One region of the Lactobacillus sp. UMNPBX1 genome, then DNA from elsewhere that is predicted to be linked to it. Evidence: predicted binding sites of a transcription regulator. Region 1 holds the regulator's gene; each other region holds the start of a gene.

Evidence for each region. Region 1 encodes NrdR, which represses ribonucleotide reductase genes. Its sites were predicted from a motif close to ACACNATATATNGTGT; they were not measured.
Region 2: a site for NrdR is predicted at 5,032-5,047, ahead of nrdD (anaerobic ribonucleoside-triphosphate reductase). Genes of this name have one in related genera too.
Region 3: a site for NrdR is predicted at 6,394-6,409, ahead of nrdJ (ribonucleoside-triphosphate reductase, adenosylcobalamin-dependent). Genes of this name have one in related genera too.

The regions. Positions count from the first base shown of each region.
Region 1 is NZ_PCZI01000004.1:92,500-102,588, forward strand. It holds gene CP352_RS03965 (class I SAM-dependent DNA methyltransferase) at 1-739, shown strand, start outside; gene CP352_RS03970 (restriction endonuclease subunit S) at 739-2,217, shown strand; gene CP352_RS03975 (hypothetical protein) at 2,827-3,231, shown strand; gene polA (DNA polymerase I) at 3,531-6,194, shown strand; gene mutM (bifunctional DNA-formamidopyrimidine glycosylase/DNA-(apurinic or apyrimidinic site) lyase) at 6,203-7,033, shown strand; gene coaE (dephospho-CoA kinase) at 7,030-7,632, shown strand; gene nrdR (transcriptional regulator NrdR) at 7,635-8,102, shown strand; gene CP352_RS04000 (replication initiation and membrane attachment family protein) at 8,105-9,439, shown strand; gene dnaI (primosomal protein DnaI) at 9,459-10,089, shown strand, end outside.
Region 2 is NZ_PCZI01000020.1:10,898-20,986, reverse strand. It holds gene CP352_RS09115 (MFS transporter) at 1-135, opposite strand, end outside; gene CP352_RS09110 (DUF438 domain-containing protein) at 252-1,448, opposite strand; gene CP352_RS09105 (iron-sulfur cluster assembly protein) at 1,441-2,019, opposite strand; gene nrdG (anaerobic ribonucleoside-triphosphate reductase activating protein) at 2,071-2,784, opposite strand; gene nrdD (anaerobic ribonucleoside-triphosphate reductase) at 2,784-4,991, opposite strand; gene CP352_RS09090 (hypothetical protein) at 5,166-6,449, opposite strand; gene asnB (asparagine synthase (glutamine-hydrolyzing)) at 6,471-8,420, opposite strand; gene CP352_RS09080 (metallophosphoesterase) at 8,548-9,945, opposite strand; gene CP352_RS09075 (hypothetical protein) at 10,002-10,089, opposite strand, start outside.
Region 3 is NZ_PCZI01000018.1:427-10,515, reverse strand. It holds gene CP352_RS08705 (helveticin J family class III bacteriocin) at 1-528, opposite strand, end outside; partial or broken gene CP352_RS08700 (helveticin) at 559-843, opposite strand; gene CP352_RS08695 (SLC45 family MFS transporter) at 908-2,242, opposite strand; gene CP352_RS08690 (hypothetical protein) at 2,426-2,608, shown strand; gene CP352_RS08685 (SGNH/GDSL hydrolase family protein) at 2,642-3,214, opposite strand; gene CP352_RS08680 (AI-2E family transporter) at 3,214-4,248, opposite strand; gene CP352_RS08675 (oligopeptide ABC transporter substrate-binding protein) at 4,445-6,205, shown strand; gene nrdJ (ribonucleoside-triphosphate reductase, adenosylcobalamin-dependent) at 6,480-8,711, shown strand; gene CP352_RS08665 (DUF4430 domain-containing protein) at 8,741-9,130, shown strand; gene CP352_RS08660 (DUF4430 domain-containing protein) at 9,149-9,532, shown strand; gene CP352_RS08655 (ECF transporter S component) at 9,534-10,073, shown strand; partial or broken gene CP352_RS08650 (cob(I)yrinic acid a,c-diamide adenosyltransferase) at 10,066-10,089, shown strand, end outside.

The sequences.
Region 1 (10,089 bases):
TGTTGATAATCCAGATATTGTTCATGGTAACTCACTCGAAAAGCGAGTTACTGAATACACGGATAAAGATAAGTTTGACCTGATTATGATGAATCCTCCATTTGGCGGATCAGAATTGCCTATTATCAAGCAAAATTTCCCTACAGATTTGCAAAGTAGTGAAACTGCTGACTTGTTCTTGGCATTGATCATGTATCGTATTAAAGATAATGGTAAAGTCGGTGTGATTTTGCCAGATGGCTTCTTATTTGGTAATGATGGTGCAAAGCTTAATATTAAGAAACGTATGCTTAAGGACTTCAACCTTCATACTATTATTCGTTTACCAGGTAGTATTTTTAGTCCATATACTTCTATTGCCACTAATATTTTGTTCTTTGATAAGACAGGTCCTACCAAAGAAACTTGGTTCTATCGTTTAGATATGCCTAAGGGATACAAGCACTTCTCTAAGACTCGCCCAATGAAGTTGGAGCATTTTGATCCTGTGCGTGAATGGTGGAATGATCGTCATGAAATTCAAGATGAAGATGGTAACTATAAATCTAAGGCTTACACTCCTGAAGAATTAGCTAAGAATAATTACAACTTTGATTTGTGTGGTTTTCCTACAGAGACTGAAGAAGTTCTACCACCATTTGAATTGATGGATAAATATCAAAAAGAGCGTAAAGAATTAAATGCGAAGATTGATAAACAATTATCCATTATTAAACAATTGCTTGAGGAGGATGACTAATGACTCCTGAACAATTAAAAGCTTCAATTCTTCAATATGCAGTGGAAGGTAAGTTGGTTAAGCAGGATTCTAATGATGAACCTGCCAGTGAATTGCTTAAGAAGATCGAAAATGAGAAAGATCAATTAATTGAAGAAGGTAAAATTAAGAGAAGTAGAAAATTGTCTGCAATTACTGATGAGGAAAAGCCATTTAATATTCCTGATAGTTGGGAATGGGTGAGATTAGGAAATATTTTTGATATTACTTCTAGCAAGAGGGTAATGAAAAAGGAATGGAGAGATTCAGGAATTCCTTTTTATAGAGCTAGAGAAATTGTAAGTATCAATAAAAATAGACCGCTAAAAGATCCTATTTTTATTGATGAAGATACATATCTTAAAAAAATCAAAATATCCGGAAAACCTAACGAAGGCGACATCCTTTTAACAGGTGTTGGTACATTAGGAATTCCGTATATTGTTCCTAAAGATAAGAAGTTCTATTTTAAAGATGGAAATATTATATGGCTGAAGAATTTTGGTAATTTAAATTCCGAATATCTTAGTTGGTATGTTCAATGCCCATATATGTTAAAAATAATAAATGATAATAGGGGGACCACAGTAGGCACTTTAACTATAGTTCGGTCAAAAAATTTAGTTATTCCTATTCCACCATTAGAAGAACAAAAACGTATTGTAGCAAAAATTGAAAAATTAATGCCTTTGGTAGATGAATATGCTGAATCATATAATCGTCTTCAAAAGATTGATAATGAATTTGAAGATAAATTAAAACAATCTGTCTTGCAGTATGCTATGGAAGGTAAGCTGGTTAAACAAAATCCTAGTGATGAACCAGCCAGTGAATTAATCAAGAAGATTGAAAATGAAAAAGCCGAATTAGTCAAAGAAGGAAAGATTAAGAAGAGCAAGAAGTTACCTGCAATTACTGATGATGAAAAGCCGTTTGATATTCCTGATAGCTGGGAATGGGTAAGATTAAAACAAATTACTACATATGGGAATTTTAACTCTATAAAAGGATCATCTATTCCTGATAACTCATGGGTTGTAGATATGAAAGATGTACGAAAAAATGGTGGTGGTTTTTCAGAAATTGTAAGAAGGAAATCTACTGATATTTATAAAAGTAATAAATACTCTTTCAATAAGAATGCAGTTTTATATGGTAAATTAAGACCATATCTCCGAAAAGTTGAAATAGCTCAAACTAGTGGTTTTACAACCACAGAAATGCTGCCAATTAATGTAGTTGATTTAAGTACTTTAGTTCCACAGTATTTAAGATATGCTATGCTTTCACCATACTTCGTTAATTTGGTTAATGATTCTATGTATGGTATGAAAATGCCACGTGTAGGAACGACTTTTTTAGCAAAAATGGTAGTACCACTTCCACCATTAGAAGAACAAAAACGAATTGTAGAAAAAGTTGAGGAACTTCAAAGTTCAATAAGCAATTTATCTAAATAAATTAATCAAAAAAGTTTAACTAGAAGATGGAGCTAACATCATGCCAATATTCACTAGATATAAATTGAGTGGTGAGTTTAAACCCGATGATGAGTTAAAACAATTTATTAGAGATTTTAATAAAAAACATCAAAAATAAGATTGATAAATTTCTACTTGTAACTACTATTCTTAGTTGATATCTTTTGATATAATTTTATGAGTAGAAAACAAACGTTTTGTTTTAAATCTTTATTTAACTCATGAGAAATGTAAATAGATCCTGATAAAAACAGGCTGTTTGCAAAAGCTGTTTCTTTATCTAATCTAAGAGGAATGTAAATACAATAAACAATGGCTTAAAGTCTTCACGACGTCCATTTTTTATCTAACTCAAGAGAATTACAAATAAATATATTTACAATAAAAAAGGCGATTCCTTAGTGAAAATCGTCCTTTTTTGCGTGTACAGAACAATATGGAGTATTTAAAGCTAATTCATATACTAAGTTTAATTTACCAATTATCGTTACTGATCCCGATGAAATAAAAAATATAAATACCTTAACGGTCGGATTTAAGGCTATTAAAAGAACATTATTTAGAAATACAGATAAACAATCTTATTATGTGACTTATAATGTTAAGAATTTACTACAGGATTCACGTTTTAAGAAGGGATATAATAACGAAATAAAAATTTTCATTACTATAAGTGAGATTTTAAATAGTGAAAAACTAGAAGATGCTTTTTTGTATGATGAATTATCTAAGTTAGATATAATTCTGGGAGAGTTGAAGAATAGTGAAATAAGTGATCAAGCATTATCCGATATAGTAAATATGTATAAATACTTAATTGAAAATAAAACGATGCTTTCAGTTGAGGTGAAAAGTTTATTGCGTGATATTACGAAAAGATCTACATTGGGTTTTGCCACTGAGAATAATCAAAAAAGAAAAGACTTAATGCTAGAAATAAAAAAAGACTTTAGTAAAATTTCTGATAGAATTATAACGTCAACTAAATTTTAAGCTAAAAGTTTATATTTGATCTGATATAATAATTAAGAATCTAATTTTAAGATTGTTGTTAAAACAATTTTTAAAATTATGGTCGCATTTATATGAGTGCGTGGATTGAAATCAATATATGCTTTCTGGTATTCCTTTTAAAGCTAATTGTAGGCTAATCAGAAAGGTTAATATTTAAAGGCTCCATAAAAGTGGAGCTTTTTTCTTTTCGATTAAACTTCCTATTAAAAGATTACCCTTGAAACTGGTAAAATAGATAAGTAAGTATAGAGAACAATTTATTAAAAAAGGGGAATAAAATGGCAGATAAAAAATTACTTCTAATCGATGGTAACTCTGTAGCTTTCAGAGCCTTTTACGCTCTTTATCGTCAACTAGATTCTTTCACAAGTCCCGACGGGTTACATACAAATGCCATCTATGCTTTTAAGAACATGCTCGATGTCCTTTTAAAAGACGTTGATCCGACCCACGTATTGGTAGCTTTTGATGCAGGAAAAGTCACTTTTAGAACAAAAATGTATGGCGAATACAAAGGCGGACGTGCGAAAACTCCAGAAGAATTATTAGAACAGATGCCTTATATTCAAGAAATGTTGCATGACTTAGGTATTAAAACCTATGAATTAAAAGACTATGAGGCTGATGATATTATTGGTACTTTTGCCACTAAGGGTGAAGAAAATGGTTTTACTACTACAATTGTGACAGGAGATCGTGACTTAACTCAGCTTGCTTCAGATAAAACTACTGTTGAGGTAACTAAGTCAGGTGTATCTCAGCTTGAAGCCTATACTCCTGAGCACATGAAGGAAGTTAATGGTGTAACGCCAACTGAATTCATCGATATGAAAGCTTTGATGGGCGATAATTCTGATAACTATCCTGGCGTCACTAAGGTAGGTCCAAAAACTGCTTCTCGTCTTATTCAAAAGTATGGATCAATTGAGAATCTTTATGCTCATGTGGATGAGATGAAGAAATCCAAATTAAAGGAAAACTTGATTAATGATAAAGACAAGGCCTTTTTAGCTAAAAAATTGGCTACGATTGATCGCCATTCACCAGTTACAATTGATATTGATGACGTTAAACGTGAACCAGTAGACTATGAAAAATTGCGTCAATTTTATGAAAAATTGAATTTCCGCAAGTTTTTAGCTGAACTCAATGCCTCAGGAAAAGGACAAGATGGTACTGAAGTAGAAAAAGTTGAATACACTGTTTTAGATGATAAGAATGTAGACCAAGTTAAAGCAACTGAAAACGACCAAGTAGAATTTTACTTAGCAATGCTGGGAGCTAATTACCATCTAGCTGATTTTGTTGGTTTCAGTTTAAAGGTTAACGATAAAATTTATGTTTCAAGAGATGTCGATATACTTAATGAAAGCAATATCAAGCACCTTTTGGAAGATAAAAAAATTAAAAAGAATGTTTTTGATTTAAAGAGAACTACAGTTGGCTTGCATCGCTTAGGGATTCACGCTCACGGTTTAGATTATGATATGTTGCTTGCTTCGTACTTAGTTAATAATGAAAATAATTCAAATGATTTAGGTGAAATTGCCCATTTATATGGTGATTATTCCGTTAAAACTGATATCGAAGTTTATGGCAAAGGTAAGAGTGAACATGTGCCAGACGACGATGATGAGCTCTTTAATCATTTGGCTTCTAAAGTTAATGCAATTGAACAGCTAAAGCAGCCATTACTTGAAAAGCTAAAAGAACATGAACAAGATGACTTGTTTGATACGATTGAAATTCCAACTGCTCGAGTTCTTGCCAAGATGGAAATCAATGGTATGAAGGTTGAAGCAAGTACTTTAATTCAATTGCAAAATGAATTTGCTGTGAAGCTGCAGGATTTAGAGAAAAAGATCTATCAACAAGCCGGGGAAGAATTTAATTTAAATTCACCTAAGCAATTAGGACATATCTTATTTGAAAAGTTAGGCTTGCCAGTTTTGAAGAAAACTAAGACTGGATACTCAACCTCTGTTGAAGTGCTTGATCAATTAAAGACGCAAAGTCCAATTGTTAAAGAAATTCTTGACTACCGTCAAATCGCTAAGATCCAATCAACTTATGTTAAGGGACTGCTTGACGTAATCCAACCTGATGGTCGTGTTCATACGCGCTACTTGCAAACTTTAACTGCAACGGGACGCTTATCTAGTGTTGATCCTAACTTGCAAAATATTCCAACTCGTACTGAAGAAGGCAAGCAGATTAGAAAGGCATTTGTACCAAGTGATCCTGATGGTTATATCTTCTCTTGCGATTATTCTCAAGTTGAACTTCGTGTGTTGGCACATGTTTCTGGTGATGCTCATATGCAAGAAGCATTTAAGACGGGCTACGATATTCACTCCCATACTGCGATGAAGATCTTCCATTTAGATTCTCCAGATGAAGTAACTCCACTTCAGCGTCGTCATGCTAAGGCAGTTAACTTCGGTATTGTTTATGGTATTTCTGATTATGGCTTGTCTAAGAACCTAGGTATTTCAAGAAAACAAGCTAAAGAATTTATTGATAATTATTTTGAACAATACCCACAGATTAAGGATTATATGGATAGGGCGGTACAAGAAGCCCGTGATAAAGGCTATGCAGAAACGATCATGCACCGCCGCAGATATTTACCAGATATTCATGCTAAGAAATACACCGTTCGTGCCTTTGCAGAAAGAACTGCTATTAATTCACCAATTCAAGGTTCAGCTGCCGATATTATTAAAATTGCAATGATTAATATGCAAAAGAAGTTAGATGAACTACATTTGAAGACTAAAATGGTAGTGCAGGTACACGATGAATTGATTTTTGATGTACCAAAAGATGAGTTAGAAACAATTAAAAAGATTGTGCCTGAAGTAATGCAATCAGCTGTTAAGTTGGATGTGCCATTGATTGCTGATTCTGGCTGGGGACACAATTGGTATGATGCAAAGTAGGTGATAAAATGCCTGAAATGCCTGAAGTTGAAACAGTTCGAAGAACGCTGCTTCCCTTAGTTAAGGGAAAAACTATTAAAAAAGTGATTTTGTGGTATCCAAAAATTGTGGCGACTGATCATGAAAAATTTTTATCTGAATTGCCTGGTAAAAAGATTATCGATATTGATCGCTACGCCAAGTATTTGCTTATTCGCTTGAGTGATAATTTAACGATTGTTTCTCATTTGCGAATGGAAGGAAAGTATCATTTAACTGCGTCTGATGCGCCTAAGGATAAGCACGATCATGTGGAATTTATTTTTACTGATCAGACCGCTTTGCGCTATAATGATGTGCGCAAGTTTGGCCGGATGCAGTTAATTTTAACCGGGACCGAGCGTCAGACTACTGGAATTGGCAAACTAGGCCCTGAGCCTAATAGTGCCAAATTTTCAACAGATTATTTTATTAATACTCTAAGTCGCAGAAAGAAAAATATTAAAAATACTTTGCTTGATCAGACTGTTGTTGCGGGTTTAGGTAATATTTATGTTGATGAGGTTCTTTGGCGAACCAAGATTCATCCTTTAAGTCAGGCCAATAAAATTCCTGTGGAAAAAGTATCTGAATTACATGATCAGATCAATAAAATTATTGCCGAAGCAATTAAGCTGCAAGGTACTACAGTTCATTCCTTTTTGAATGCGAATGGACAAGTTGGTGGCTTTCAAAGTAAATTGCAAGTTTACGGTCATGTAGGTGAGCCCTGCCCAGTTTGTGGTACTAAATTTGAAAAAATTAAGGTTAATGGTCGGGGAACCACTTTTTGTCCTCATTGTCAGGTGATTTATAAATGAGTTATGTCTTAGCATTAACAGGTGGAATTGCCACCGGTAAAAGTACTGCTGATGATTTTTTTAAAAAGAAAAACATTCCGATTATTGACTGTGATCAAGTTGCCCACGAACTGATGAAACCGGGCAATGCATCTTGGCAAGTGATTAAAGATCATTTTGGGGTAGAATATTTAAATTCAGACCAAACAATAAATCGTAAAAAATTAGGGCAATTAGTTTTTAGTAATAAAAGAGCCTTGTCTGAATTAAATCAGTTGACGCATCCGTTAATTTTCGATAAAACAGTAGCAAAGATAAAAGAATATCAGAATTTTGCTCTTGTTATTTTAGATGCACCAGTGTATTTTGAAGCGGGATTGGATAAAAAACATGTAGCTAATGGAGTTTTAGTGATTACCCTTCCTGAGCAATTACAGATTGAACGTTTAAAAAAGCGTAATAATCTATCTGACGAGGAAGCAAGAATGCGGATTAATAGTCAGATGCCATTAGCTGAAAAAGAAAAAATGGCCGATTTTGTAGTGGCAAATACTGGTACAATAAAAGAACTAGAGAATAAACTAGCACAATTATTGGTAAAGATTAGAGAAGAGGGATAGCTATGGAATGTCCAAATTGTCATCAAAATGCTTCTCGCGTTATTGATTCGCGGCCTAGTGATGAAAACCGGGCTATTAGACGGCGCAGAGAATGTGAAAATTGTGGTTTTCGCTTTACTACTTTTGAACGAGTGGAAACTGCTCCTTTGTTGGTAGTAAAAAATGATGGTACCCGTGAACCATTCAGTCGAAAGAAAATTTTGCACGGAGTAATGGCAGCCGGACAAAAACGGCCAATCAGTAGTGAACAATTTGAGCAATTGGTTGATCGTGTCGAAAATAAGGTAAGAAAACAAGGCGTTAGTGAAATTTCATCTAAGAAGATTGGTCAGTATGTCATGGATGATTTGGCTAATTTGGATGACGTAGCTTATATTCGCTTTGCTTCAATTTACCGTGAGTTCAAGGATATGTCTAGCTTTATGAAGACAATGGAAGATATGATGGCCAAAAAGGGAAAGGGTAATTAGTCATGTTTGCAACGTCTGATCCTAAGCATCTTTATTATGTAGCCAACAAGATTACCCTTTTTCCAGAGAATGAGAAAATCTTGATTAAACTGTATCAGCCTTTGGTTGGCGCGGTGGCAATTGCCTTGTATCAGACTTTAATCAATGACTATGATCCATATGGTATTGTTTCTGATGCAAAGGGAATTTATTCACTACAGGAGCAACTTGATTGTAGTTTGAAAGATATGTTTCATTCTTTGCATAAACTGGAAGCCGTAGGTTTAGTGCAAACTTTTTTAGCGGATAATGTCTTCAATAATATCATTGTTTTTAAGTTATTACAGGTTCCTAGTGCAGACAAATTTTTTGCAACACCACTGCTAGCAAGTTTGTTGAAAGAAAAAGTTGGCAGCCCAACCTTTCATGACTTGAGTCATGCTTTTGCTAAGGAAGCAAAACTGTGTGAAAAGCCAATCAAGAATGCGCGCGATGTCTCAGCCAACTTTTTTGATGTTTTTCGCTTGCCAGGGGATGAAGCAATTAATCCATCTAATGAGGTAGTAGAAGCTGCGCAGGAAAATAAAGCGCCTGAGATAGAAACTGCTGAAATTAATGCCCAGGATCCAATTGATTGGGATCTAATTAAAGATCAATATAATGTCTATCAAATTCCAGCTCAAGAAGTAGAAATTAAAAAGAACCAAATTCGAGGCTTAATACAGACATATAATTTATCGGAACAGGAATTTGTGGATGAGACTGTTCCCTGTTTGCATGGTACACATAAATTAAACATGCATGAAATTAGTAATACCATAGCAGAAAATTATAAACGATTGCATACTAGGGAAAACATTCAAAAACAAATTGAAGAAGGCAAAAAGCGCGCTATTGCGACTATCAAAGGTTTGGACGCTAATGATAGAAAACTGTTACTCGAAGCTAATGAAAATTCCCCATCTGAATTTTTATACAAATTAAAAACTGAAAAGGGTGGAATTGTAGCTCCAGGCGAAAACTATATTATTAATCAGCTGCACACGCAGTATGGCTTGCCGGAAGATTTGATTAATATTTTGATTCATACCTGTTTGACCTATGATACTGTTGTAACTTCTAATCGTGCTTATCGAATAGCTAATGATTGGCTGCAAGGTGGTATTAGTACTGGGGTACAAGCTCTTGAATATGTGAAGAAACGTAAAGCCGATATTCTTAAAAAGAAAAATCGACAGTCATATCGACAAAATAAGCGAGTCGAAAAAGGTACCGATTGGAGCAAGAAAAAGGCTAAAAATGAAGGTATGTCAACAGAACAGCTGAAGGATATCTTTAAGGATCTGAAAAATAAGTAAATAGAGGGTAGGTGAAATAATGGAAGCAATTGGTGATTTGCTTAAAAAAATAGTTAAAGAGCGTAATTTAGGTAATGAGAAAGAACTGTTGAAAACTGCTTTACACGATCCAGATGTGCAAGCGTTTTTGCAGGCAAATAGGGAAAAAATAGATAAGGCGATGATTCGAAATAGTATGGCCAATATCTATGAATATTATGCGCAAAAACATAGTCAGAATCAGGTGCTGGCCGGTTATGCTCCGCAATTATTTTTAAACGGCAAAGTAATTGATGTACGTTACAAACCTACCGAGGCTAAGATTGTAGCAGATCAGCAACGAGCAGCCAAGCGGCGTCTTCATTTAATTGATCTGCCTGCTAAATTGCATGATGTTAATTTAAGTGATATTGAGGTTACAAATGATCGCCAGCAAGCTTTAACCCTGATTTATGATTTTTTGAAAAAGTACAAAGCTGATCCTCACCAACAAGGCCTTTATTTGTCGGGCGACTTTGGGATCGGGAAGACCTATATGCTAGCGGGACTTGCAAACTATGTAGCAACTAATTTTGATCGGAATGTTGTATTTTTACACGTTCCGACTTTTATTGCAGGTTTATCGAGTCATTTTGGTGATAACAGCTTGCAAGATGAGATCAGGAATTTAG
Region 2 (10,089 bases), on a different contig from region 1:
GCCAAGATGGTCGTGCAGGTAAACTGAAGTCAATGGCCAAATGAAGCTGGAACCCAGCCACGTTAGTAATTGGCCTAGAAGAAGCCAATGCAATTTGATTTCATCAGCTGGTTGTTTTCCATGTGCTGTGCGCATTTTCTCTCTTCCCTTCTTTTTAATCATTCTCTCAATCTAGTCTAGCAAGAATTGTGATTTTTTGCACGAGGGCAAAAGAAAAAGCTGCATCCCTTACTAGAACACAGCCCAACAAGTTAAATTTTTTTCTTTTCTTCAGTCCAGCTTCTAATTTCCGTCACATCTTGTGCTACCTCAAGACAACCCAGATACTTTCCATTTTTATCACGTACTGCATAATAGCGTAGGTATAAGCAGCGCTTCATCTTGTGTGGAGTAAAGTGAAACTCATACTTGTCAACTTCACCTGAATGAAATTGCGCAAAAATCTTTTTAATTAACGGTCTACTTTTAGCAGTATGACACGAGAATACATCATTGCCAATAGCATTGCGCGAGTGCGGATAAATCTCAGCACCGCCGCCAAAATAAGCTACCTTATCGTGTTCATCAATAAAGGTCAATGCAAATGGCAACATATCCAAAATTGCATTTAACTGCTCTAAGTTTAACCTTCCTTCTTCAAAATTAATGAGGAAGGATGAAAGATTGCTAACAGAAATAGGCCCTGCTTCTTTTTTAGCTTCCTTTGGCTTCCAATTCATTGGCTTGCGAATCAGGGTATAGCCAATCTGACTCTCTTCGCGTTTAACGTTGTACCAATCATCTTGATCAGCTACCTCGTCAATCATCGGAATCATAATGCTCTCCTCTTTAAAGATCATCTCAATCACTTCATGACTCGCCTTTTTAATTGCCTCAGCCAACTGATCTTTATCTGGATGCTCCTCACCAGCAATCTTGCTTGCATCCCCAATTAAATCGCGAATATCATCATCAACGCCCCACATCACTTCGGGCGGAGCTGTAATGCCATATTTATTCATTAATGGAAAAAGCGAGGTCTCCTTACGTCGGTAATGCTTATCGATTGTTGCCAAATCACTCAATTCTTTTCTGATTTTATCCAGTGTATCTTGACCTGCTTGATACTTTTTCAAATCTGGCAAGAGTGCGTCATTAACCAATGATTTCAGTACCATATTTTCCAGCTTAATCGTATGCACCGGGTGCCCCGGAGTAGCAAAATCAGGATTTACCGCATTCTCCTTGATATTACCCTTAAAGACATCGGCATGCACATTACACAGGTATTGAATCTCTGCTGGGTTTAACCCCTGCTTGATTAATTCGCGCTCTGCCGCTGTAATTTCGGCCACATCAACCTGATCGAATTCTTCTTGAAACATCTTCTTTGCGGTCGCAAAATCGCCGCCGTTTTGAATATAATGCAAAATTTTCAGGATTGCGTCCTGTCTTTTTTTATCAGTCATTGATTACCTTGTATCCTTTATCTTCAAATGCTTTTTTCACTTTAGCCAAATCAAGTTTCATTGCCTGGGCTCCCAATGGAATGGTCATCACACGCCCCACCGTTTTAAGCAACCCAGGAATTTTAATTCTAGTAAAACCACAATCGTACATAATTTGAACAAAGTCAGGGTATTCATCTGCCATTTTCTTGATCGGTACTGAAAAGTCGATAATCTTCTCTTTGGTGGCTTTCTCCTGCTTAATTTGATCATCATGGTTAGTTACACCTAATTGCTTTTTAGCTGCACTAGAAAGACGCTCTGTCGTCCAGACGGGATACCAGACCAACTTAATGTCACAAGACTTAATTCCAGCAACTGAAAGAACAGCTTTTTGAATATGTTGTTCCAAATAATCAGATAAAGGGCAACCCATAATTGTCAAAGTCATCTTAATGGTTGCCTTATCTCCTTCGATATCGATGCCATAAATCAGACCAAGATTTACTACATCAACTTGTAATTCTGGATCAATCACTTGGGTCAAGGCCGTCATGATTTGATCAACTTGTTTAATATTTTTTTCTTCCATTTTTTCACCTAGCAAAAAAGTCCAGAAAATCATTCCGGACTTTAGTTTATCTTATTTTTGCAATTTATCCCAGATGACAACCTTGCCTGCCTTCATCGACTTTGGCACATCAATAATTCGTTGATTACTAGAACCTCTGAATTGCAGGGTTAAATCCTTTAAATCATTCATAAAGCGGCCATCAACTAGAATATCTATCTTAGACAACATTTCCTTTTTATCAGGTGTTTCTTTTTGCAATTCATCCCAAGTATATCCAGACCAGGACCATATGTCCTTACTGTGGCCAAATTCTTTTCGAATTCGGTTAATAATTCTTAAACAAACCCAAGTATTCAAGAATGGCTCTCCGCCTAGTAAGGTTAATCCCTGCACGTATGGCTGGCCCAAGTCTTTAATAATGCGGTCTTCCAATTCTTGCGTATATGGAAAACCATAATTAAAGTTTTGGGCTGCTAAATTATAGCAACCAGGGCAATCGAACAAACAGCCTGAAACATAAAGACTACATCTAACGCCTTCACCATCAACAAAGTTAAATGGCTTATAATCCGCAATTTTATGTTTAGAATAATCCTCAGTCTTCCACTCTTGTGGTTTTGGATTTTTCGGCTTGCGGTGCATTCTTTTTAACTCACGTTGGTGATCTAACTGTGGCTTATATTGGTCAGGATCCACAAACATGGTATCCCCACCCATATTAACCTTGATCAAATTACTCCGGATATCTGGTCCTTCTTGAGTGTTTTTATCTTTTTCAGGCATTAGTACTCACCGTTTTTTACTTCTTCTTCGGTAGCTAAACTATCTTCCATGCCAAAGTCCATATGCTTAACCCGGTGCACGATTTCTTCATGACGACCGTGAACCATTGGCCGCTTCAATGGGTTGCCCAAGTAGCCACAAGTTCGCTTGACACAATCACAAGTAGCAGGATCATGATTACCACACTTAGGACATTCAAAACCCTTGGCAGTAGACTTGAATTCACCAGCAAAACCGCACTTATAACATTTATCAATTGGCGTATTAGTTCCTAGATAGCCTACCTTGTCATAAGCCCAATCCCAAACTGCTTCAAGGGCTGCTGGATTTTGCTTCAAGTTAGGGTACTCACAATAATGGATAAAACCACCTGCAGCATAATATGGATATGGTGCTTCAAAAGTCAACTTTTCAAATGGGGTTGGGTGCTTACGAACATCATAGTGGAACGAATTAGTGTAGTATTCCTTATCAGTGATGTCCTTCACCTTGCCAAACTTTGCCGTATCGAGCCGGCAGAAGCGATCAGTTAGACTTTCACTAGGAGTTGAGTACAAACTGTAATGCCAATGATATGGGTCCTCTTTTTCCCACTTAGCACACAAATCATGCATTTTCTTCACGATCTCAATTGTAAAATCATGTGCTTCTTCATTGTGTTCCCAATCAGGACCATAAAAGACTGTCCCTACTTCGTACAAACCGATGTAGCCTAACGAAATCGTAGCTCGACCATTTTTGAAAAGCTCGTTAACATCATCACCTGGCTTAAGTCGTTTACCAAAGACGCCATATTGATACATAATTGGCGCATTTTCGGGCTTAGCTTGAATTGCACGTCTACCCTTAAAGGCTAAAGCTTGGTGGCAAGTCCGCATTCTAGTATTGAAGATTTCCCAGAATAACTTCTTATCGCCATGACTCTCCATGGCAATTCTTGGCAAGTTAACAGTTACAACACCCAAGTTCATTCTGCCCGAGTTAACTTCCTTACCATTTTCATCCTTCCAGCCTTGTAAGAATGAACGACAGCCCATTGGAGCCTTGAAAGAACCTGTAATTTTCTTGATCGTATCATACATTAAAACGTCTGGATACATCCGCTTAGTTGAACATTGAATAGCCAGTTGTTTAACATCGTAGTTAGGGTCCCCTGGATGTAAGTTCAAGCCCTTCTTAATGGTGAAAACTAATTTAGGGAAAATTGCGGTTCTGCGTTCTCTACCCAATCCTTTAATTCTGATACGCAAGATATCTTTTTGAATTTCTTTTTCAATCCAAGAAGTACCTAAACCAAAACCTAAAGTAGTAAATGGCGTTTGCCCTTGGCTAGAGAACATGGTATTAATCTCATATTCCAAGCCTTGCATGGCATCGTAAATGTCCTTCTTAGTTTGACTCTTAGCATATTCTTCCAGCTTTTCAGGATCATCAATGAACTTGCCAGCATCCTTTAAATGCTTTTGGTAGTTTTTCTCTGCAAAAGGAGCCAACACTTCATCAGCTCGATCAAAAGAACAGCCACCATATTGACTAGAAGCTACATTAGTAATAATTTGCGTAACTTGATGTGTAGCCACATTGATTGAGTTAGGACTAGTCATATAGGCATTTCCAATCTTGAAGCCATTAGTTAGCATATCCTTAAAGTCAATCAAACAGCAGTTAGTCATTGGTGAAAGTGGTGTGTAATCTAAGTCATGCCAGTGAATATCACCGCGCAAGTGGGCTTTAGCAATGTGCTCAGGCATCATGGTCAAACCAACTGTTTTACCAACGGTCCCGGCAGTTAAATCACGTTGAGTACTGAAGACCTCACTATCTTTGTTGGCATTCTCGTTAACAATCGTTGGGTCACCATTAACCATTCGCTTTAACCGTGCACGAGTATCGGTTTGTTTAATCCATTCCTCTTCATCGTGCTTGCGGTATTGCACATAAGCTTTAGCTTCATCCAAATAACCCAACTCATTTAGGCTATCTCTAAAAGCAACTGCTACATCTTGTGCATTTACTTCATCAGCAGCATCTAGTTTAGCCACAATTTTTTCAATTACAGCAGGTGCTACATTATCTAAATCTAGGTTATGCAAAACCATGTTGAGTTTAAAAATTGCGAACGGATACTTTGACCCATCACGTTTAACAAAAGTTTTAGGCGTATTAAATTTTGTTACATTTTGTTGGTTAAATTCTTCTTTTAGCATTTCAATCACTCCAAATATTGTGTCTTTATCATAGCATAAAACACAACATCTTGTATTATGTTCAAATATAGATGAATATATCTTGTATTAACCAAAAGACCATTAAATTGGGAAATGATTCAGCTAAAATTTTTTTAGAAAAAAAGAGAGGCATTTTTTACCTCTCAATTTAAACTATTTGTTTAATTTTTTATTTTCTTCGTCAAAGATCTTACCCTTATTAACTTCATAGTAAGTCTTGTAACGTTTGAAGTAGTTATGGAACATGTACTTCATCAATAACCAGCGCTTGAAGTTTCTATCCTTATCATAAAAGACAGTAGTACCATAGCGGCCCTCACGAATAAGTTCGTCAGCAGTCGTCTTATAGTCGTTGTCATAAGCATAATTATTGAAGATCTTCTTAGGCACGCCTAACCAAAGCTTGTATTTAGATTCAAGCTTATTACCATAAACTGTTTCCTTATCTTTCAAGGCATCTTCAACATAGTCATCAATGTACCATTTAGCCAAGTTGTAACCGTTCAAAGTTACGTAGAAGCTAGAACGTCCCTGACGTAAGTTGATTTCGAAGAACTTGAATTCACCATCACGTGGATCATATTTGATATCAAAGTTGGCCATACCAGTGTAGTTCAACTTTTCAAGGAATTGTTGTACTTCTTCGTACAATTTTTCATTGTACTCAGGCAAAATCGCCATGTAATTACCAATTGATTGTGGAGTTGGGTCTTCCAATAATGGGTGCCCTAAACACATCATTTTTACTTGGTGGTTCTTATCAACATAAGCATTCAAGGTCCGCATGTTAGAATCATCACCAGGAATAAAGTCTTGCAAAATAAGGTCAGCGTTGTAGCCATGAGTATAAATCTTAGTTACGATATCCTTAAATTCAGCCTTATCTTGAATGGCAAAAGTCTTCTTCCGACCTTCAAATTGACACTTCAACCATGAAACTGGATCTTCCGGCTTTAATTCCACTGGGAAATCAAATGGGACATCCTCGTACTTACCTGACTTGTAGTCATCCATCGTAATGATCTTAGTCTTAGGGTAAGGCAAGCCATATTCTTCCGCAATTTCATAAAAGCCTTCCTTAGAGATTAATTTTTCAAGTAAGTCATATTTTATGTAAGGAACGATAAAGACCTTTTTCAATTCATCTTGGTGCTTAGAAAGCAACTCAGCATAGCCATCACCACAAGCAATCAAGATAACTGGCTCCTCGTGATTCTTGTATTCTTCCATCTTTTTGTGCATCACGTCCATAAAAGTAGGATCACTACTAAAGCCATGATGCAATTCAACGTCCACAATGCTTGAATAACGAGTAGCAGCAAGTTGAACGTCAGCTAAGGCCTTCACTTTAATGCCATATGCTTCATTAAATGAACGTGCCATACCATACACGTTGATATCACTACCGAGTAAGATCGGCGTAAATTTTTTACTCATCCTCAAAAAATCTCCCTAGAATTATAGTAATTTACCCTGTGAAATTAGCTTAGCAACTTCAGGTTGCACGTGTTGATATTTTTTAACTGTGTTTTCGTAATCAACAAAGAACAACTTGTACCAAACAAGGAAGGTGTAGATAGTCCAGATTTGACGTCTATGTGAGCCATCACCTTCATAGTTGTCGTCAAGTAACTTGATAATCTTCTTTTGGTCAAAAATATCGTTGACAAATTCTTCTTCAAAAAGAGCATGAACTTGTTTGTAAAAACGTGGTTCCTTCAACCATTGCTTAATTGGAGTTGGGAAGCCAAGCTTAGGTCTCTTAGCCCACTCATCTGGTAAAACTTTTTCTGAAGCTTTACGCAAAGCATACTTAGTATCATGACGGTTAACTAAGTACTTAGTTGGGATTGAGTTAGCTAATTCTGCAATCTTTTTATCAAGGTATGGTACACGAACTTCCAATGAGTGAGCCATTGAAATCTTGTCAGCCTTTTGTTCAATGTCATTAAGCATAAAGTGGTGCAAGTCAATGTATTGCATCTGCTTAACATTATCGACTCCCTTTACTTTCTTAAAGTCTTTTTGATAGATACCGTTCACGGTTAACTTATTGCGGTAAGTAGGCTGCAAAATGCTGTTAGCATCCTTAGAAGTGAAGATAGTTGGATAATCCATATCATAGATCACTGATTGACCAACATAAAATTCACTTGGCTCAGCCAAGTTGGTGTACATATGTACCTTACCTGGGAAATTAGGCATTCTCTTAATCTTGTGTGCCAATTTAACCCGCTTCTTCTCAGGCAACTTTTTCAATTCTGAAGTAAAGACCTTAATAATGTCGTTATGCGTATGCATCCCGTAGTTCACATAACCAGCAAACAATTCATCAGCGCCTTCACCTGAAAGAGCAACAGTAACATGCTTACGAGCAAGTTTACACAAGTACCAGAGTGGAATGATTGACGGATTAGCATCTGGTTCATCCATGTGGTATTGCATTTCTGGGAAGTCACGCATTGCTTCATCAGCATCAACCTTATCGCTGAAGAACTTCCAGTGATTAATATCTGCTAATGCCTTAGCCTTAGAAGCTTCATCATAAGTTGAATCATCAAAACTTACTGAGAAAACGTCATCTGGGTTAAGCAAACTAGTCAAGTATGAAGAGTCGATTCCTTCTGATAAGAAAGCACCAACCTTAACATCAGCGTTTCTATACAAATCAACCGTTTCTTTCAAATCTTCGTTGATCTTTTGCAAAGTTTCTTCAAAGGAAAGGCTATTTTCTTTATATTCAGCATCCCAATATTGATGGGTCTTCATTTCACCATCTTTGTATTCAAACCAGTGGCCCGCTGGGAAGCGGTAAACGCCCTTAAAGAAGGTTTCTTCTAGGTCATTGTATTGATTCATCAAGTATGGCTTAACTGCTTCAACGTTTAATTCGCGCTTAAACTTTGGAAATTCCAAGAAACTCTTAAGTTCTGAACCAACAAGCAAGTGCCCATTTTGGTTACTGTAGTACATTGGCTTAATCCCAAAGAAGTCACGGGCACCATAAAGGGTCTTATTGTTGTCATCCCAAATAAGGAAGGCAAACATCCCGCGAACACGTTTAAGTAAGCCATCCATGCCCCATTCTTCATAGCCGTGCAATAATACTTCAGTATCGGCCTTAGTAGAAAAGACGTGACCTGCCTTAATTAATTCTTCTCTTAATGGTTTAAAGTTATAAATTTCCCCATTAAAAATAATTGCTCGAGTTTTATCTTCGTTATAAATAGGTTGACTGCCCCCACGAAGGTCAATAATTGACAATCTTCTAAAGCCAAGGGCAACTTCATCGTTAGTATAATAACCGTCAGAATTAGGTCCACGGTGTTTAATTGCAGCCATCATTTTACCAATGACAGCTTGTTTTTCATTTATCTTTGGATCATAAAACGCGACAATTCCGCACATAATTTAAATTCCCCTAAGTCAATTCTCTAAATCTTAATATTTGCTATAATATTCACTATTTTTTACTTTAACTTTTTTATTATAAGCTAAACACTTGTAATAGCCAAATACCTTTACTATTCCTTAACTAAATGAAATACACCCGGCGTCTAGAAGCTGCACCATAGCCAAAGGATTGAATGCGGTGTCGTTTTAAATCGACGTTCACAATATAACCCGCAAATTCATTATTTTGATCAATTCTTCGGTCTAAGTTTTTGTTGTATTTAGTTGTTAGCGAATGATTTGGCCCCATCAAGGCAGAACAGTTAAACAAAATATATTGAATCCCGTTGATCCGATACTGGTCTTCACGATGCCGATGTCCACAGAAGTAGGCAATAATTCTCGCATTCTTGATATTGGTAAAATCAAAACCATTTGATAAACGAAATTCTGCTGGAACACCATTGCTAGCGTGCATTCGACCTTTTTCACGTTGATTAAAAGCAACTAGCAGTTCGTGCAAAGAGCGGCCATTATACTTAAGTGCATTAGACCCCTTTCGATTAATCGGGTTGGCATGGGACATGAAGATGATCTTTTTGTTGGAAGAATTAGCCAAAATTTCGATAATTTCCTCAATTTGATCTTCACGCACAGCCAATACAATCTTATTGTCATAGCGCTTTTGCCCGCGGTTATTTAATTCATATGGAACATCTGACGTATTAACTGAAATCACCCGCACGTCATCTAAATCAAAGTATGCCACCCCGTGCTGGCGCGAAACATAATGAATTCCTCGTTGTCGGTACATATCGGGCCACATAATATTTTCGAATTCATTTTCTGGAAATGAGGCTTTTAAATCATGATGTTCATCAAACTTATCATTTTCATCATGATTACCCTTGATACTCAAATATGGCACCTGATCCGACTTAAAAGACTTGTTCAGCTTGACCAATTCACTTTCACTGACCAGGCCAGCATCGGAGCCATCGATCCAGTCACCTAAGTGGACTTTTAAATCTACCAAGCCAGATTGATCTAAATAAGAAAATTCTTGCACATGTTGCAGCCCATTAAAGCCATAAAAATCGCTGCTATCTTTATCTTTAAAGTGAGTATCTGTAATTACACCGATATTGACCGAATTAGTGCCTGGGCGAATATGCTTTTTCACTTCCGTAGTGAAATTATCCAAGTAATTTTCCACCCAATAACGGCGCCCTGTCTTCTTATTATGAAAGGCACGAAAATGACCTAGTTTCGCATTATACTTGCGTAAATATTCCGGTGCTAATTTCGTTGTACTCTCTGGACTAAGTGCTTGTCGCAACACGCCGTCTTCGTCTTGATAAACGGTTAAAACATAGTCCTTACCATGCGGCGTACCATCAACGGCACCAACATGATATTCTCCAACAGTAGTATATTTTTGCATCGGATCAAGCAATTCACTATCTTTATCCATTGCAGAGCGTTTTTTGGCGCCAACGATTCGATCAACTATTCCCTTTATGTGTTTAAACAAATTCATCTTTTCGCCTCAAAAAAGCAAAAAAAGCCGGCCGCTTACCAGCCGACTCAAATAATTTATGCGTTGTGTGCTAAAGAATATGCGGCAAGTCCAATTGATAATACAGCATCTTTAGACAATACTTCTTGCAAGTCCTTAGCTGCA
Region 3 (10,089 bases), on a different contig from region 1:
AGGTAATTCATATAAACCAAAGTGTCCGCTATTATCAGTCCATACCGTTGCAATCATCAAATATTTATAGTTAGGCGAAACTGCTGCTTCTACTCTTTTAATATGCTTTCCATGCCAATCACCATTAGTAATTTCAACCAGATTAGAAATTCTAGCCATTTGAGTATTATTAGATACGCGACCAGAATTATATTTAACACGAGCGATCTGAGTAGTCCAACGATCATCATTAGGCTTAGTCCCAATAAACCAGCTCCCATCGCCGGTGGGGCCTGCATACTCCCAGGTTTGGGTATGACCACCAGCTGCATATTTATTTTTGCCAGCTTTGATTTCTGCTCCAGTTCTGCCAACTAGTGTTAGTCCAGGTGTAGGAGAACTAATACTTGCCCCGTTCTTTGCCCGACTAACATAAGTATTATTCTTATACATTTGCAAAACGTAAGTGTAGGTATGTCCAATATTTGCCTTTTGCACTACTCTAGCAAATGGTGCATACAAACGACTCTTTAAACTAATATCAACCATAATAAAACCTCCGAAAAAATTTAAAAATTACTACTTATCCTGAGTTTGCTCATTCATCTGCTTAGCTACTTCCGCAAAGATGTCCTGTACTTCCTGCCTGTTTAGCTTGAAGCCTTTTGCATCAAGACTATTCACTACTGCATTGCCAACACGATTAATCTTTTGCTCGTCAGAAAGATTTTCCTTATCGTATAAGCGTACATAGCTTTTCATCAAGCTATCTGCAGTATCACGGAATCGCTCTAAGCGCTTGTTCTTGAAATGAACCCTGCTCAAGATGCCAATACCTACTACGCTAACTACCCATAAAGCAAGAAAACAAAAAACACACTACATGCATAATTGCACATTGTAGTGTGTTTTTTAATGAGAAGATATTCTATTTTACGTAGGTTTCCTTAATTGCTAAAACTGATAAAGCGCCTAAGAAGCCTGAAATACCAGTAATCAACATCATTGCTGGCATGGAGTTACCCACCATTGGGAAAATCATGAAGCTGAGCAGTGATGCCACAATTTGAGGTAAGCAGATTGAGCAATTGAACAAACCTAAGTATGTTCCCATGTGTTTACCTGATAAAGCATTAGATACCATCGTCAATGGATAAGTATTCATACCAGCCCAACTGATGCCAATTAAAATGAAGGATAGAATTAAAAACCCCTGAGAATGAATCAAGAAGATTGAAGTATATCCTACTCCACCTAGTAGCAAACTGATACCGTAACCTAGCTTGTGGTGATTATTTGGAACCTTCGCTAAAACATATGAACAAACTACTGCCGCAATTGATTGTACAGCAGTTAAAACACCAAACCAGTTACCAGCAATCTGGTAGCCTGCAGAGGATGCATTGGTCGTATTCCAAACATTTTGTGCAATAGCACCAGTAGCGTAAGTTGATAAATATTGGAAAGAAATCCAGCAGAAGAACTGAACTAATGACACTTGCCAGAAGACTTTTGGCGCCTTCTTAAGCAGTTCAATCCAACCACCGCCTTCTTGATTATCAGATTCTTTAATTCCATGATAACGAGCGTAGGTTTCTGGATCATATTCATGTACTCTGAATATCGTGAACAATGATGTAATGACTAAAACGGCAGCACCAACATAAAATGAAATAATTACTGATTGTGGTACCACACCCTTTTTAGCTGTATTAGCAACACCCAAACTAGTTAACAAGAACGGGAAAAATGCGGCAATAACAGCACCAAAGTTGGACAACATGCTTTGAATCCCATAGGCATATGACTTTTGTTCATCATTGACCATGTCACCAATCATCATTTTAAATGGTTGCATTGCCATGTTCGATGCCACGTCTAATATCGCGATTGCAACAGCACCAAATATTAGAGCCTCAATTGAACCATAGCCTAGACCAAAACTACCAACATTTGGTAACAAAATCATAGTAATTACGGCAAAGATCATACCGACTAATAAATATGGCAAACGCCGTCCAATCTTAGGAATCCAAGTTCGATCGGATAATGATCCAATTCCAGGTTGCACTACCAATCCAGCTAACGGCGGTAAAATAAAGAACCAGCCTAATTTTGTCGGATCAGCACCCAATGTTTGGAAGATTCGACTCATCTGTGATGTTTCCAAAGTAAAGGCGATTTGCACACCCAAATACCCCAAACTAATCATCCAAATTGTCGTACTAGCTAGCGTAGGTAACCCAGTTTTTTTCTCCTCCATTTATTTTTCCTCTCGTTTCTTAAATCGCTTTCAATAGTTAAAATATAGCGGTTACAGAAAGAGCTTTCAATATGATTTATCTTGTTACCGGTAACTAAATTTTTCTAAAGCATTAATCTTCCTACTATTCTATTCGTCCAATTTGGTAGTAAAATACTCTCATAGATTTATGGAGGTATTAATATGCTTTCTTTATTATTAACATTACTCTTACTCTGGCTATTCTTTAAATTAGGAATTGGCCTCATTAAAGTTATCGGCTTTTTACTAGTCGTAGGAATTATGTTTTTCTTTTTTGCCTATTTGCTCATTCCGTTCTTGGCCATTGCGCTAGCTGGAAGCTTGCTTTGGGCAACATTAAAATAGCGAAAAATAAAGGACCGCAAATTGCGGTCCTTTTTACATTTGTTTCAAATTTTCAGCGATTAGTTTTCCTAAAATCTCATAGCCACGATCACCAAAATGAAGTCCATCGTTTTTTACTCCTTGACAAATCTCGCTTAAATCGCCAGTATCCCGCATAGCTTGTGCCAGATCTGCATAACGAAAATGATACTCATGTGCTACTTCTTTCACGATCTGAGCATATTCCGCTACTAACGTATTATTCCGTACACGTTGCTTAGTTTCATCAACAGCTGGCGGCGAAACAAGCAGAACATGTGGTGGGTAATATTGACAAACTATTGCCGAGGAAATAATTTCCATATTTTGCTTAAATTGCCTTGCTGGCACTTGTTTGTGCATAGCCAAATCATTGGTTCCCAGTAAGATCACCAAATTATCGCACTGCTTTACGCTTAGTACTAATTCATTTAATTTGGCAAAAAATGCCCCAGAATTAATTCCCGAAACAGCCGTATTTTCTAGTTCAATCTTAGGCAAAAGCTGTTGTAAATTCCAATTAAGGTGCGGTTCATTTTTTCCTTCCTGGCGTGCAATAATGCTATCACCTGTCAAAAGTACTCTCATTATTTATTCGCTTTCTTTTTACTTTTCTTTGCCGATTTAATCCCTAAGACATCAAGCAAGAAAGTGAAGATCGGCACACCGACAATCAGGCCCCAAGTACCCCAGAAGTGTTCAGCTACTAACAAAACTAAAAAAGTATAAAAGATCGGTAATTCGGTCTTGCTAGCCATAAATTTGGGATTCAACACATAGGCCTCAATTGCATGAATAATCATGATCATAATGAAGATATAAATCACATAACGAATGCCACCAACAGAATAGCCGATAATATTTAATGGAATTAAAGAAATGATCACACCAGCTACTGGCACTAAACTTAAAATAAAGACCATTAAGCCTAAGGCAATAATTTGCGGCATATGCATAAATGCCAGACCAATCATCGTCAAGGCCGTATTACAAATGGCAATAAAGAATTGTGCCTCTAAAACGACACCAAAAGTATTGGTAAACTTTTTACCAAAATAGCGAATATCCTCAAAAAGCCATTTAAAGTAACCACTTTTAACAAATAACTTTGAAAATTCAATCATTCTATCTAATTCAATCGTATAGAAGAAACTTAAAATCAAGGACATAAAGGTAGCAATTGTTAAACTACCAAAATTGGTCACCGTATGCAGAGCAAAAGTCCCAACTCGTTTTGCCTGCGTAACAATCTCACCTTTACTGATATAACGCGTTACATGGCTGGCTAAGCGCGATGATTCATTTGATTCATAAAACGCCATCACTGACTTTACCATTTTAGATATTTGGCCAACTAACATGGGCAAATAAATGGTAACCACGAAATAAAGCAGCGCCAAGATAATTAGATATGTTACCGCAACAATTAGGCCTGTTGGTATTTTAGGAAAATACCGCTGCACTAGATGAATTAAATGCACGATCACATAAGTAAAAATAAAAGTTAATAATACTGTGTTCATCATTGCTCGTATTTCATAAAGGCAGGCAATAATTAATAGCAGTACCACAAATCGACGTAATGGAATATTATTTTTAAATTTTTGCCAGGCTGTATCCATATTTTCCTCCAACATAAAAAGCTGTTATTTCCTTATTCTATGCCTAATTAGCCAAGAAAGAAAACTAATCTTAGCTTCAAAAATAATTTAAAAATAATATTTTTCACATTTTTATTCATTTTTCTATTGCTTTTTTCATTTTAATATCATAGAATAAAAATCAAATATTTTTAATTTATTTGGAGGTGCTTTTTGAATGAGTAAAGCAAAACGATATTTTGGTGCATTAGCACTTGTTTCTGGGGCAGCTTTAAGTTTGGTTGCCTGTGGTAATAATAAGAATGCCAAGACTAATGATGCGGCAGATACACATCACAAGTTCAGTCAAACTGTTCCTGTGAAAAGTGTTAAAAAAGGTGGGACTTTAAACTATGCTCTTGAATCAGATAGTCCATTCACTGGTATTTTCTTACCAGAATTATCAGATACTATAATTGATGGTGAGGTACAAAGCCCAGGTCTAGAATCTTTATTTTCAACAGATGATCAATACAAGATTAACAATAAAGGTGCTGCTACCTTTAAGCTTGACCGTAAAGCCAAGACCGTAACTATCGAGGTTAAGAAGGGTGTTAAGTGGTCAGACGGCAAGCAAGTTAATGCTAAAGACGTGGAATACGCTTATGAAATTATTGCTAATAAAGACTCCAAGTCACAACGTTATACCGATTCTCTTGCCGACATTGTTGGTTTAGCAGAATATCACAAAGGCAAGAGCAAGAAAATTTCTGGTATTGAAATGCCTGATGGCGAAAATGGCCGCAAGGTCGTAATTCACTTTAAACAAATGAAGCCTGGTATGCTTCAATCAGGTAACGGTTACTTCTGGGAATACGCTGAACCTTACCATTACTTAAAGGACGTACCATTCTCCAAGTTGATGTCTAGTGACAAGGTTAGAAAACAACCACTCTTCTACGGCCCATTCCGCGTAAGCAAGCTTGTTCGTGGTCAATCTGTCACTTGGGAACGTAACCCGCATTACTGGCGTGGTACACCAAACTTGGAAAAGGTATCCATGACAGTCATCGGTACCAACTCAGTTACTCAAGCCATCAAGAGTCACAAGTTCGACGTTGCTGGTGTCGTTAATACCCAATGGGAAGATGTTAAGAATGCCACTGACACTAACTTTATCGGCAATGTGCCTCTATCTTATAGCTACTTAGGCTTTAAGGTAGGTAAATGGGACAAAAAGGCTGGCAAAAACGTTGAAAACAAGAATTCTAAGATGAATAATCCATCATTACGTAAAGCTATGGCTTATGCAATGAACGTTGATGCAGTCGCTAAACGTTACTACCACGGCTTGGCCTTCCGCGTTAACACTTTGATCCCTGAACAATTTGGTGATTATACTGACAAGTCAATCAAGGGTTACCCATACAACTTGAAGAAGGCTAACGAATTATTGGATAAAGCCGGCTACAAGAAGAAGGGTGAATACAGAGTTCAACCTAACGGCAAGAAGTTAGTAATTAACTTGGCTGTTAGAAACAACTCAACTACCGCTGAACCTGTTTGGAGAAACTACATCCAACAATGGAAGAAAGTTGGTTTGGATGTTAAATTTGTCGGCGGCCGTCTAATGGAATTCAACAACTGGGTACAAGCTGTCGAATCTGACGATCCAAGAATCGACGTCTTCGAAGGTGGTTGGTCACTTTCAAGTGAACCATCCCCTAACGACCTTTACAATGAAGCTGCACCATACAACTTTGCTCGTTTCGTTTCACCTAAGCAAACTAAGCTTTTGGCTGATATCGACTCAGAGAAGGCCTTCAATCCTACTTACCGTGCTAATGCCTTCAAGAAGTGGCAAAAGTGGATGTATGATGAAGCATACGTTGTGCCAACTACCAACCAATACTCAGTCACTGCTGTTAACAAGAAGGTCACTGGCTGGTCACTTAAGCCTAGTGCCAACACTTGGTTCACTGCAGGTTTCGTAAAATAATTTCTTGAACAATCCTTTTTCTATATTTTCTATAACAAATAAAATTTACTTTTTAACCCCTATCAATTAATCTCAAAATATTCAGTAGCAAATTTGTTGCTGAATATTTTTTTATTTTTCTCAACCCCTATTACTAACCTAAATTGTAGAATGCAAGTCCCTTTTATGTGAAAAATTTTTAATATATAACACAACATATTGTGGTATACTCATAAATGTATTCATAGATAATGTGTTTTGTGAAACAATAGTAACTTTTAGGAGTGAGTTTTTTATGCCTACCACAAGAATTAAGCTGGATCCTGACTTTATCGATTCAGTGAAACAAGAAGTTAAACCTCATTGGGGAGAATTAGGTTGGGTTACCTACAAGAGAACTTATGCCCGCTGGCTTCCTGACCAAAATAGAGCTGAGAATTGGGATGAAACTGTCAAACGAGTTATTGAAGGTAATATTAACCTTGATCCGCGCTTGCATGATAATCCTTCTGCAGAAGTAATTACGGAGTTAACTAATGAAGCACAAAAACTATTTCGTTTAGTCTATGGCTTAGCTGCTACTCCGTCTGGTCGTAATCTTTGGATTTCAGGTACTGATTATCAAAAGCGGAACGGTGATTCCTTAAATAACTGCTGGTTCATTGCAATTCGCCCACAAAAATACGGCGATAGCCACATTGCGCCTGCTTATCTTAATCCTGAGCAAAAAGCCGTTTCAATGCCTTTCTCCTTCTTATTTGACCAATTAATGAAGGGCGGCGGTGTTGGTTTTTCAGTGGTCAACGAAAATATCGCTCAAATTCCTTCCGTCGACAATAAAGTGGATTTAGCCGTAATCATCGACAAAAAGAGTCCATCTTACGAGGCATCCCTCAAGGTCGGTGCCATCGACAAAGACGAATGGGAAAAGCAAAGTGTACCTGACGACACAATTTATTACAAACTGCCTGACACCCGTGAAGGTTGGGTCTTAGCTAATGCCCGTTTAATCGACATGCACTTTAACGCCACTAATCCAGACCACAAAATCAAATTAGCACTCGATATCTCTGACATTCGTCCATATGGTGCTAAGATCCATGGCTTCGGTGGTACGGCTTCAGGCCCAATGCCTTTAGTTGAGATGCTTATTGATATCAACAACGTTATCAATGCTCGCGTTAATAGTAAGCTTACTGCCGTTGACGGCACTGATATTTGTAACTTGATTGGTAAAACAGTTGTTGCAGGCAATGTCCGTCGCTCTGCTGAACTTGCTCTTGGCTCTAGCGATAATCAAGACTTTATTAAGATGAAGCAAGATAAGGAAAAACTTTATCATCACCGCTGGGCTTCTAACAACAGTGTCGCAATTAACTCTAAATTTAATAATTATGGCCCAATTGCTGACGGAATTTTGCATAACGGTGAACCAGGAATCGTCAATCTTGATCTTTCACGCAATTATGGCCGAATCGCTGATGGTTATCAGGCCGGCATTGACGACAGCGTTGAAGGCACCAACCCTTGTGGTGAGATTTCTCTAGCTAATGGTGAACCATGTAATTTGTTTGAGGTCTTCCCTTATGTAGCGGAACAAGAAGGCTGGGACCTCAAGGAAGCCTTTGGCTTAGCTGCTCGCTACACCAAGCGAGTTACCTTCAGTCCCTATGATTGGGAAATTTCACGCGAAATCATCCATAAAAATCGCCGAATCGGGGTTTCAATGTCAGGAATTCAAGACTGGCTTTTAAATGATCTCGGTCACAGAGTTGTAACTGGCTTTGAGGATGCAGTTGATCAAGAAAATGGGCAAAAGATCAAGAAGCCAATCTATGACCCTCAAGCGGTTAAGATGGTTGACAGCCTTTACCAAGCTGTAGTTGACGCAGACAAGACCTACAGCAAGGAATTAGGCTGCAATGAATCAATTAAGCACACCACAGTTAAACCTTCAGGTACGGTAGCGAAATTGGCTGGAGTCAGCGAAGGAATGCACTTCCACTATGCTGGTTACTTGATTCAACGGATTCGTTTCCAAGCTAGCGACCCACTTTTGCCAGCCTTAAAAGAATGTGGCTACCACACTGAACCAGATATTTACACACCAAATACAATCTGTGTTGAATTTCCACTTCGTGCAGCTCACGCCGACAGCAAAAACTTTGCCTCAGCCGGCACTGTTTCCATCGCGGAACAATTTGCGACACAAGCATTTTTGCAAACTTATTGGTCCGACAATGCTGTTAGTTGTACCGTTACTTTCCAAAGCGATGAAAGTGATCAAATTGCCCCACTACTTTACCAATATCGCCATATTATTAAGTCAACTTCACTTCTTCCTTATTACGGTGGCTCACTTAAACAAGCTCCGAAGGAACCAATTGACAAGCAGACTTACGAGGCTAGAGCCGCATTGATTACTGATGATGTTGAAAAAGTTTTTGCTAAGCAAAATGATGATCAAAAAGGACTAGAGCTAGTCGACCAATCAGATTGTGCTGGTGGCGCCTGCCCAATTAAATAAATTTATTTGGAGGAATGGAATTGAAGAGTATGAGTAAACGTAAAATTAATCTATTTTTTGCAATTATTACTTTCTTTACGTTAGCCTTAACTGCATGCTCAAATAATAATTCAGCTACTAAAAAAAGCACAACTAACCAAATTTCGGTTAATTACACTTTAAAAGAAGGTAAAAAGACCTTTGATAAGAAAACCATAAAAGTTCCTAAAAAAGCTAAAGTAATTGCTGGTTTAAAAAAGGCCTGGAAAGTTAAGGAAACCAAAGGCTTTATCACTGCAATTGACGGCAAAACTCAAAATCCTAAGAAAAAGATTTATTGGACCTACACAATTAACAATAAGTTTGCCTCTAAAGGCGCTAATGAACAAACTGTTAATAACAAAGATAAAGTTAAATTTACTTTAGCTAAAATGAAATAATCATAAGGAGAAAAACAAATGACTAAAACAAAATTATTAAGCTTAACTACTACCGGTGCCGTATTTGTTAGCCTACTTTTCACTGGCGTTGCACCAACCAGCAACGTCCAAGCTGCTTCTTACATTAAAGTTCATTACACCTTAAAGAAGGGCAACAAGGCTTTCTCACACAAGAGTTTTAAGGTTAAGAAAAATGCTAAAGTGATCACCGGTTTGAAAAAAGGTTGGCACGTTAAAAGCACTAATGGCTTTGTTACTAGTATTGCTGGCAGAAGCCAAAATAAGAGTAAGAATATCTACTGGACTTACACCATTAACGGCAAGTATGCTTCTAAAGGAGCATACCAACAACCATTGCATAGAAACGACCGTGTTGTCTGGAAGCTAGCCGGGATCAAGTAAAATGCTTACCAAAGAAAGAGTTCAGATTAGATCTTTAGCACTCCTAGCGATTTTGGTTGCTATGTGTGTAACACTCAGAATTTTTAAAATCATCGATATCCCTAACGTACAGCCCGTAACTGATATGATTATGATTGTGACCCTAACAATGGGTGCTGGCTTTGGCTTTGCCCTATCCGCATTGACCATGATCTTGTCCAATATTTATCTAGGCTTTGGAATTTGGACTATCCCCCAGATTATGGCTTATGTTGGTTGTGTTTTAGTAGTAATCCTACTTGACAAAACCACCCCACTAAAGCAACACTTCTGGATGCAAGTTATCGTAGCTACCCTTCTGGGTTACGTATATGGCTTGTTAATCAATTTCGGCATGTCAATTTGGGGTGGCTGGTCATCCTTTTTAGGTTATGTTGCGGGAAGTTTCTTATTTGATACTTACCATTGTCTGGGCAATTTTGGTTTCTATTTTGTTTTGTACAAACCATTGACTCTTGCCCTAAACAATTACAAACGAAAAGCAGGAATCAGCTATGATTAAAATTTACACTAAAGTT